One region of the Bradyrhizobium sp. Kon56 genome, then DNA from elsewhere that is predicted to be linked to it. Evidence: riboswitches for the same ligand, from Rfam matches in the RefSeq annotation. Region 1 holds a riboswitch; the other holds the start of a gene.
The links. A riboswitch is a leader RNA that binds a small molecule or an ion and turns the genes downstream of it on or off. The one in region 1 is predicted to bind cobalamin.

Region 1 (4,575 bases):
TGGAGCAGCAAACTTCGATCGATCTCTCCATCAATCTTCCGGCAGCATTCCTGATTGACCCGCAGGCGGTACGCGATCTCTGTCGGCGCATGCCGTCGCACGCCGCTTTCGGCGGTTTGACGATTGAAATCGAGAGCGTGGAAGCGATCCAGAACCTAGATCTCCTGGTCGAGGTTGCGCGTGAGGTTCGCTTTCACAACATTGGCCTTGCAATCGACAATGTCGGTGCCAATTGGCCGCAGCTGATGGGGATGACAAAATTCCCGTTCCTGAAATTGAAAGTGGATCGTCAGTTCGTCGGCGGCTGCGCGAATGGGCCCCTCAAGCGAACGGTGTGCCGCCATATCGTCGATCTAGCCAAAGAGTACAATGTGCGCACCGTCGCCGAAGGTGTGGAGAGCCAGGCTGACCTAATCGCTGTGGCCGAACTCGGCTTCGACCTTGCGCAGGGCCATCTGTTCGGAAAAGCCATGCCACTGAAGCAATTTGCACAGTCATCTTTCAACCCTGCTGCAGCTCGTCTAAAATAGTTGCGAGTGGCTGAGTGCGGCCAAGCGACGCTCACGAGCACCGCCATGCCTACTCGGCACCAGGCATGAGGCTGAGTGCAATTCGGTCTGCAAGGCCAGTGTCGCTCGTCCCGCCGCCACTTCATTTCCCTCCGAAGCTTGTTATACCACAAGCCCGTTTTGGCAAGCCTCCAGCGAGTCCTCCGCGCAGCTCGCGTTACAGCCATGAGCGAGGCTTGCACAAACCTCCAGTCGGGGTGTGTGACCGGAGGTTTGCCGAGATCCAACGTAGACCTGCGTCCGTTGGCGGTTTTTGCCGCCGCCGGTTGAGGAAGCGTCAGCCTCGCTTGCCCCCGCGCTGACGTGCCAAACAAACCGACGGACGCTTCCAGCGTCAAGTCGCGACTGACTCTCGCAAGAGGGCCCGAGGGCTCGTAGCCTGAAATTGAAGCGACCTGTTGCTGTCGCAGATGCAACATGGTCTCAGACCCGGGACAGCCGAATTGGGCAAATTGCCCAACATTGAGCGCGTCTGCGTTTGGCACGGCATTTGAAAGGGATCGCCCATGACATCGCTCGCCTAAGGAGTCGGAAGGCATGGCTTACAAGATCGTCGCTTCGCAATGCACCGTTTGTGGCGCATGTGAGTTCGAGTGTCCCAACGCGGCGATCAGTCTGAAGCGCGACATTTACGTTATCGATGCCAAAAAATGTACGGAGTGCGAGGGCCATTGCGACACGCCGCAATGCGCGGTGGTCTGTCCGGTCCCTGACACCTGTGTCCCGTCCAAGACAGGATAGGCAGCCCGCGACCAAAAGGCCTCATCGCTCGATTTCGCGAACGAAGTTGTAGATGTGGGACCTTGAGGAGACCACGACCGCATGGGGCGCATCGGGGTCGATTAACATCGTTATGAGCTTAAGACGCTGAGCGACTCCGAGGACCCCCTCAAAGGGCTCTGTCGGAGGACACCGTCGAATTTGTCACGAACAAGGACAAGGCCCTCGATGCTCAGTGGCAGCGTTAAGGCCTATCGTCGCTGGCCGCGAGTCGAGGCGAGGCAGACCGGCGTCGAGCGGCCACGGACGCATCGAAGCCGGCGCAAAAGTCGCTCAGCACGTGAACACCTAGTGCACCGAGAAGATCATCTTGGCCAACCTCACGGAGGCGGACGACCTCGTGCCTGGTCGCGGGCCCGCCGAACACCAAGGAGCCGACCTGATCATCCGTGCGGTCCTGGAGCAGTCCGGCTTTCGAAATGTCTAGGGAGCCTCGTGGGCTGTGACCGAAACGGATGCCGGCCGAGGATGATCGCACCTTCCTGACGCGCAGGTTCGAAAAGCTGCTGACGGAAAAGGCCGCCTCCTCGCGATCACACAGATACCGAAAGCGGCCGGGGTTCGTTCCGGTCGTGGAGCTCAACCGTTACACGAGCAGGGTGTTGAAAGCGAATGCATTTCACAAGCGGAGCCTCCACAGATGCCGGCGTGTTCACCAGGCCGCGAGCAAGACCGTCGTACCCGCCTAGTGCGCTCGTAATCGCTTGGGCAATATCGCAGCGAGAATCGGTAGGTTGACGCATCGGTCCTCGTGCGCATAATTCAAGCCGTCGCGGTCTCCGGATGTCGTTTCATCCGGAGCTAAGAGGGAAGCCGGTGCAATGCCGGCGCTGCCCCCGCAACTGTAAGCGGCGAGCCGCTGTCCAACGAAGTCACTGAAGCCATGCGGCTTCGGGAAGGCCGGACAGCAGCGACGACCCGTGAGCCAGGAGACCTGCCTCGACAAGATATCGTCCACGGGCGGGGCGTCCCGGTGTGCGCCAAGCAGTTGTCGCTCACGCGATGTTCGCTGTCTGCGTCCGCCATGGCCTTTGCCCCAACATGGGGTCTAAGCTATGTCAATCCTTTCGCTTCCCGTTGCCACACTGGGGACGTCACGCATCGGCCCACGACGCGAACTCAAATTCGCGCTCGAGAGCTACTGGGCGGGAAATTCCAGCGAAGCCGAGCTCCTCGAGGCGGGGAGTGGACTTCGTGCCGCTAATTGGGCACGGCAGAAATCCCGCGGTGCGACCGTCATTCCTTCGAATGACTTCTCGCTCTACGACCATGTGCTCGATACCAGCCTAATGGTCGGCGCCATTCCCGACGTTTACGGCTGGAACGAAGGTCCTGTGTCGCTCAAAACCTACTTCACCATGGCGCGTGGCGCTCAGGACGGTGGTCACGCCCAGCATGGGCCCGGCGTAGCCGCACAGGAGATGACGAAGTGGTTCGATACGAACTACCACTACATGGTGCCGGAATTTCACCAGGATCAGATCTTTACGTATGCCTCTCGGAAGCCGATCGAGGAATATGAGGAGGCAAGAAGCCTCGGCTATCAGACGCGGCCCGTCCTAGTGGGCCCAGTCACTTTCCTGAAGCTCGGCAAAAGCGTAAATCCCGCATTCAATCCGCTGTCGCTGCTTGATCGCCTCCTCCCCGTCTATGTCGATGTTCTCCGCGAACTAGCCTCGCGCGGCGCTGAATGGGTCCAGCTCGACGAGCCATGCCTAGTGATGGACGTCGACGAAGCATCTCGGGCGGCTGTCCGCCGGGCCTATGCTCATTTCGCTAAGGCCGTGCCGGCCCTTAAAATCATGCTGGCCACATACTTCGGGGCTGTCGGCGACAATCTTGAAACAGTCTTGGCCTTGCCCGTTGCCGGGCTTCATGTCGACCTGGTTCGTGCACCTGACCAGTTGGACGCGATTGTCGCCAGAGCCCGTAGAGATCTCGTGGTCTCGCTCGGTGTCGTTGATGGTCGCAACGTGTGGCGTTCTAATCTGCCGGCGCTACTCGACCAACTTGCTCCCATGGTCAAAAAACTGGGCAGGGACCGTGTTCAGATTGCCCCCTCCTGCTCGCTGCTTCATGTTCCGACCGACATTGAGCTAGAGATCGATCTCGATCCCAATCTGAAGACGTGGTTGGCGTTCTCAGTGCAGAAGATCAAGGAACTTTCGATACTGGGCAAAGCGCTGGCTGGCTATGCTGCCGACGTGGCCGATGAACTCACGCTCTCAGAGGATGCATCCGTCACTCGCGAAACATCGCCGAAGATCCACAGTGCGAACGTCGCCGGACGAATGGCCGCGATCGACGATAGCATGCGTCGCCGTCGCAGTGCGTTCACCCAGCGCGCCGACGTCCAGCGCGTCGCCTTCGCATTGCCAATGTTTCCAACCACAACCATCGGATCCTTCCCGCAAACGGCGGACGTCCGCAATGCGCGTGCAGCTCATGCGCGGGGAGCGCTGAATGACACGCAGTACGAGCAGCTTCTGAAAGCGGAGACAGCCCATACCGTGCATTGGCAGGAAGATATCGGCCTGGACGTGCTCGTACACGGCGAGTTCGAGCGCAATGACATGGTTCAATACTTTGGCGAGCAGCTGTTGGGTTTCGCATTCACCAAGCACGGCTGGGTTCAGTCTTATGGCTCGCGGTGCGTTCGTCCTCCTATCCTGTTTGGAGATGTCTCCCGCCCGAAGCCCATGACCGTTAAATGGTGGCGACATGCGCAGTCTCTGACCAAAAAACCCGTCAAGGCTATGCTGACCGGACCGGTGACGATCCTGAACTGGTCGTTTGTCCGTGACGACATCCCGCGGAGCGAGACATGCCGACAGATCGCTCTCGCGATCCGAGACGAGGTCATCGACCTTGAGGCAGCTGGAGCGACCATGATCCAGATCGACGAGGCTGCGTTGCGGGAGGGATTGCCGCTGCGCAAATCGCAGTGGAAGGACTATCTCGATTGGGCAGTGGACAGTTTCCGCGTTTGCTCCTCCGCTGTCGCTGACGGAACTCAGATCCATACGCACATGTGCTATTCCGAGTTCAACGAAATCATCGATGCGATCGCAGCAATGGATGCCGACGTCATTTCAATCGAGGCGTCGCGCTCCAAAATGGAATTGCTCGACGCTTTCAAGAGCTACAAATATCCTAGTGAAATTGGGCCGGGCGTCTATGACATTCATTCACCGCGCATTCCCGCAGCAGCCGAGATCAAGCAGCT
Region 2 (4,575 bases), on a different contig from region 1:
CGACGCGTCGCCCCCATCGGAGGCGCGGATTGCGCCTGCGCGCGATGGCCCCGAGACGACATAGACCGGGCCGTCGCTGCGCTGGATCAGGCGAACGCGCGTCGCATCCGCGATGCCGCTCGCGGCTACGGCATCGGCGACTGCAATCCTCGTCCCAGCACTCGCCAGCGGCCCGAGCCCGGCGAAGCGTTCCGCTTCCGTCAGAGACGGAAACGGAACGAAGTGCATCACGATTCCCGTCGCGAACCACATCGCGAACAGCAGGCAGAACGCGATCCCGAGCCATCGATGCAGCAGGACGATCGCGCGCATCATCGATCAGCATCCTACCATTTGAATGCGGCCGAGAGTTCATAGGTGCGCGGTGCACCCAAGAGGATCTGGTCGGGATAGAACGGATCGCCCCAGATCGCATAGCGCTTGTCGGCGATGTTGCGCACCCGGAAAGTCAGGCGAGCCTGGTCGACCGCGTTGAACACCGTCTTCGGGATGTCGACGAAGGCATAGACGTCCGCGACAGTGTAGGCCTTCATCGTCACGACATTCGCATCGGTGTTGTAGCGGTCGCCGACGTGACGGCCGGTGACGCCGACTTCCACGGGCCACGGCGTGAAGAACCGATACGACGCTCCGGCATTCGCCACGACGCGCGGCACGTTCGGCGGCGTGTTGCCGGAGAACGAGCCGCCGACAAAATTAAAGTCGGCGTAGCGCGCATCGACATAGGCGATGTTGCCCCAGAGACGCAGGGGATCGATCGGACGCACGGACGCGGCAAGCTCGACGCCCTTCGATTCCTGCCGTCCGGCAAGGTTGAGCTGCATGCCGCCGGCCGCGGCATAGACGTTCTTGCGCAGGATGTCGTAGGCCGAGAACGACCACTCCGCCCGGTTGTCCCAGAACAGGTGCTTGACGCCGGTCTCGTAGGTGCGCGCGGTGGTCAGGTTCAGCGGATCGGTCGGATTGAGCAGGAAGATGTTGTTGGCCGAGATGTCGGCGCCGGTGGCGTATTGGCTGAAAAAGGTCAGGCCCGGTACGGCTTCCCAAGTGTAGCCGATACGGCCCGTGGTCGGGACCCAGGATTGCGAGAACGGGAAGTTCGCCTTCTCCAGACCGAACTTGTCGGTCGAATTGCGGTCGAGCCCGATATGCTCGACGCGCAGGCCGCCGACCAGCGCAAAGGTCCGTGTTAACTTCAACCGGTCCTCGAACGACAGCGCCTCATTGTCGATGCGCGCGATCTGCTGCTGGATGGTGAGCAGGCCGTAGTAGCCGCGAGGCGGATCGACCAGCGGAACGGAATCGCCGGGGAAATTTGCGGCCCCCGGCCTCACGAAATCAAGGTAGCTTGAGGAAAGCGTCGTGACCAAACGGTTGTCAAAGCCGGCGATATTCGCATCCCAGATCAAATCGGTGACGTTGCCGACCAAGCGTTGGCTGTGCGCGACATAGAAGCGCTCACGATCGACCATGTTGGTCCCGGAATTGAACGCCTCGATCTCATTGTTGAACCATGTGCGCTCAGCTCCGTAAGCATAGGCTTGACTTTTCAGCGTCAGGTCGGGCGCCAGATTCAGCTCGAAACCGCCGCGCAGCCACACCTCCTTCGCCACGTTCCTGTTGTCGAGGACGTTGTAGTTGGTATTGAAGGTGCGGTCGTCGATCGTGACCGCACCGAGATCGGTTTTGTTGTAGTTCGAGACGTAATTGCCGGAAACGATCCCCGTCGTCGCATGCGAGCCGCTGAAGGCAATCGGCACCAGCGGCGCACCCCAATAGGCTTTCGAGCGATCTTCGCGATACTCGATCGCGCCCCAGACCTTGAGGCTGTCGGAGATGCGGTAGTTGAGCTGGCCGGAGACATCGAGCGTCTTGGTGTTGGTGTCGTCGGCAAAGCCGTTGAGCGAGGAACGGCTGACGTCGAAGCGGTAGTCCAGCCCCTGCACATTGGTGCTGCCGCCCGAGCCGTAATGCGCCCGGAACGAGTTCAGCGAGTCCCAGGAGAAATCCGCCTCGTTCCGGATCGGACCGGTGTGCGGCTGCTTGGTGACGAAGTTGATCGCGCCGCCGGCGGCGCCCTCGCCTGACATCAGTGATGCCGGACCCTTGAGGAATTCGACAGCCTCCAGATTGGCCGTGTCCACGATCCGCGAGGTCATGTTCTGCGGACCGATCTTGATGCCGTTATAGAGCGTGTTGATCTGGCTGTTGGTGAAGCCGCGCATGGAGAAAGCCGAAGGCTCGGCCGGATTGTCGCCGGCTGTGACGCCCACCGCTCCCTGCGCGACGTCGGACACGGTGCGGTAGCCCTGCTCGCGCATGGTTGCGGCCGAGATCACCTCCACGGTCGCGGGCGTTTCTCGCACGGTCAGGCCGAGGCGCGAAGCGCTTTCGGCGACGGCATTGGTGTTGAGCGGCGTCTGTGCCGCCGTGGTCGGCACGACGGGCTTGGGCACTGCGGATGCAGTCTCCGGCCGGCGCGCTGCTGCGCGGCGTGAGCGCTGCGCGTCCCGTCCGGCCGGCTTGGCCTGCCTGCGGGATTGTGGCGCCGACACCTCGACGGGCGGCAATGGCTCGCGGGCCTGCTGCGCCAAGGCCGCTGGCATGTCGATGGCGACGAAAGATGTGAGAGCGGCGGATGCCAGTAGGAAACGGCGTGGTCGTACGATACGAAGGGAATACACGGTCTTGGACCTCGGAGCGACGTCAGTGGCACGTCACCGCGAACCAGGGTCCCATCGTCCGGCTCCCAGCCTTCCGATGAAGCCGAATGTCTGTACTCCCCGACCGACATCTTCGCGTGTGACCACGGCTGACGGCAGGTCTCCTGGCTCGCGGGTCAGTACCTTGCATCGCCTTCCCGGGACCGAGATACCCAGTGGCTCGTGACGCAAGATTCGCCGCTTACAGTTGCGGGGGCAGCCACGGCATTGGGGACAAACTCCCCGCACCGCATTCCCTTTTCATCCCCTCTCGGGGAAACCGTCGCGAGCATCTAGGATTACGATCCAGACAGAGTCAATGTGCCAGTTGCGGCGCTATTGCCACAACGACCAGTTTCCTTGGAGATAAGCATGGGAGGCGAGACCTTCCTCTGGCTGATACGGCACGCGCCCGTCGATGGCGTCGCGGGGACGATCCATGCGGCCGACGCACCGGCCGATCTCGGCGCTCGGGCGCAGCTGGAGGCACTGCGGCAGCGCCTGCCGCGGGACGCCGCGAGCTATGCGAGCCCGTCGCGGCGCACCGTCGAAACGGCCCGCGCGCTGGGGCTCGAGCCGCTGCAGCTGGACGAATTCAGCGAGCAAGACTTTGGCGACTGGACCGGCCGTCGGCATGACGAACTCGCCGCGACCGGTGGCGAGGCCTATGCACGGTTCTGGAGCGATCCGGCGCGCGGACGGCCGTCCGGCGGCGAAAGCTTTGAGGAACAGGTCGCGCGGGTCCGCCTGGGTTTGTCGAAGATCGGCACCGGGGCCGCAACGCTCGTCGTGCATTCCGGCACGATCCGGGCGGCGCTGTGCATCGCGCTCGACCTGACGCCACAAGCGGCCCTGCGCTTCATGATCGATCCGCTGTCGCTGACCAGGATTGACCGGCTCGCGACCGGCTGGCGCGTCGTCTCCGTCAATCAGCGGACGATTTGATCAGGCCGGACGATCAGGCACATTGGCCTGCGCAAAGGTCGCCATGCCGTTGTGGAGCGCGCAGGCCGACCGCACAAGCGGCAGCGCGATGGCCGCGCCCGACCCTTCGCCGAGCCTGAGATCCAGGCTGATCAGCGGCTGCACGTTCAGCGCGCGGAGCACCAGCCGATGCCCCTGCTCCGCCGACTGGTGCGAGGCCAGCAGGAACAGCTGGCACGAAGGGTTGAGCCGCACCGCCGCCAGCGCCGCGACCGACACGATGAAGCCGTCGATCAACACGGGGATGCGGTGCTGTGCAGCCGCGATAACGGCACCGCAGATGGCGGCGATCTCGAGACCGCCGACGGCGCACAGGATCTTTTCGGGCGCAGCGCCCACAATGTCATGGCGTGCGATTGCAGCGTCGATCACCCCCGCCTTGTGCGCACGGCCGGCCGCGTCGATGCCGGTACCGCTGCCCGCGATCTCCGCGGCGCTCACGCCGAGCAAGCCGGCCGCGATCGCCGCCGATGTCGTGGTGTTGCCGATGCCCATCTCGCCGAAGATCAGAAGATCGGGCTGCCCGGCCTGTGCGCGCGTCACCGCACGTCGGCCGGCTTCGAACGCAAATGCCAGCTCCGTGGGGGTGAGCGCAGCTTCGACGCTGAAATCGCGCGTACCGCTGCGCGGCTTGTCGGTCACGATTCCAGCCATCTCCTCCTGCGCCAGCGTGCCGGCGTCGACGACCTCCAGGCTGGAGCCCAGCTCACGCGCCAGCACCGAGATTGCGGCACCGCCGGAGGCGAAGTTCGCCAGCATCGCGATCGTCACTTCCTGCGGATAGGCCGAGACGCCCTGCGCGACGATGCCGTGATCGCCGGCGAAGATGATGATCGGCACCCGCGCCGCGCGCGGCTGCTCGGTTGCTTGCAGGCCCGCAAGCTCGATC

Region 2: linked by a shared signal. The riboswitch ahead of AC0L3B_RS02860 (TonB-dependent receptor) and the one ahead of metE (5-methyltetrahydropteroyltriglutamate--homocysteine S-methyltransferase) in region 1 are both predicted to bind cobalamin.

What each region holds. Positions count from the first base shown of each region.
Region 1 covers NZ_JBVVOU010000006.1:17,223-21,797, reverse strand. The annotation lists gene AC0L3B_RS11695 (EAL domain-containing response regulator) at 1-530, shown strand, start outside; gene AC0L3B_RS11690 (4Fe-4S binding protein) at 1,107-1,310, shown strand; cobalamin riboswitch at 2,106-2,305, shown strand; gene metE (5-methyltetrahydropteroyltriglutamate--homocysteine S-methyltransferase) at 2,405-4,575, shown strand, end outside.
Region 2 covers NZ_JBVVOU010000001.1:628,555-633,129, reverse strand. The annotation lists gene AC0L3B_RS02865 (PepSY domain-containing protein) at 1-315, opposite strand, end outside; gene AC0L3B_RS02860 (TonB-dependent receptor) at 327-2,684, opposite strand; cobalamin riboswitch at 2,801-3,002, opposite strand; gene AC0L3B_RS02855 (histidine phosphatase family protein) at 3,075-3,647, shown strand; gene cobT (nicotinate-nucleotide--dimethylbenzimidazole phosphoribosyltransferase) at 3,648-4,575, opposite strand, start outside.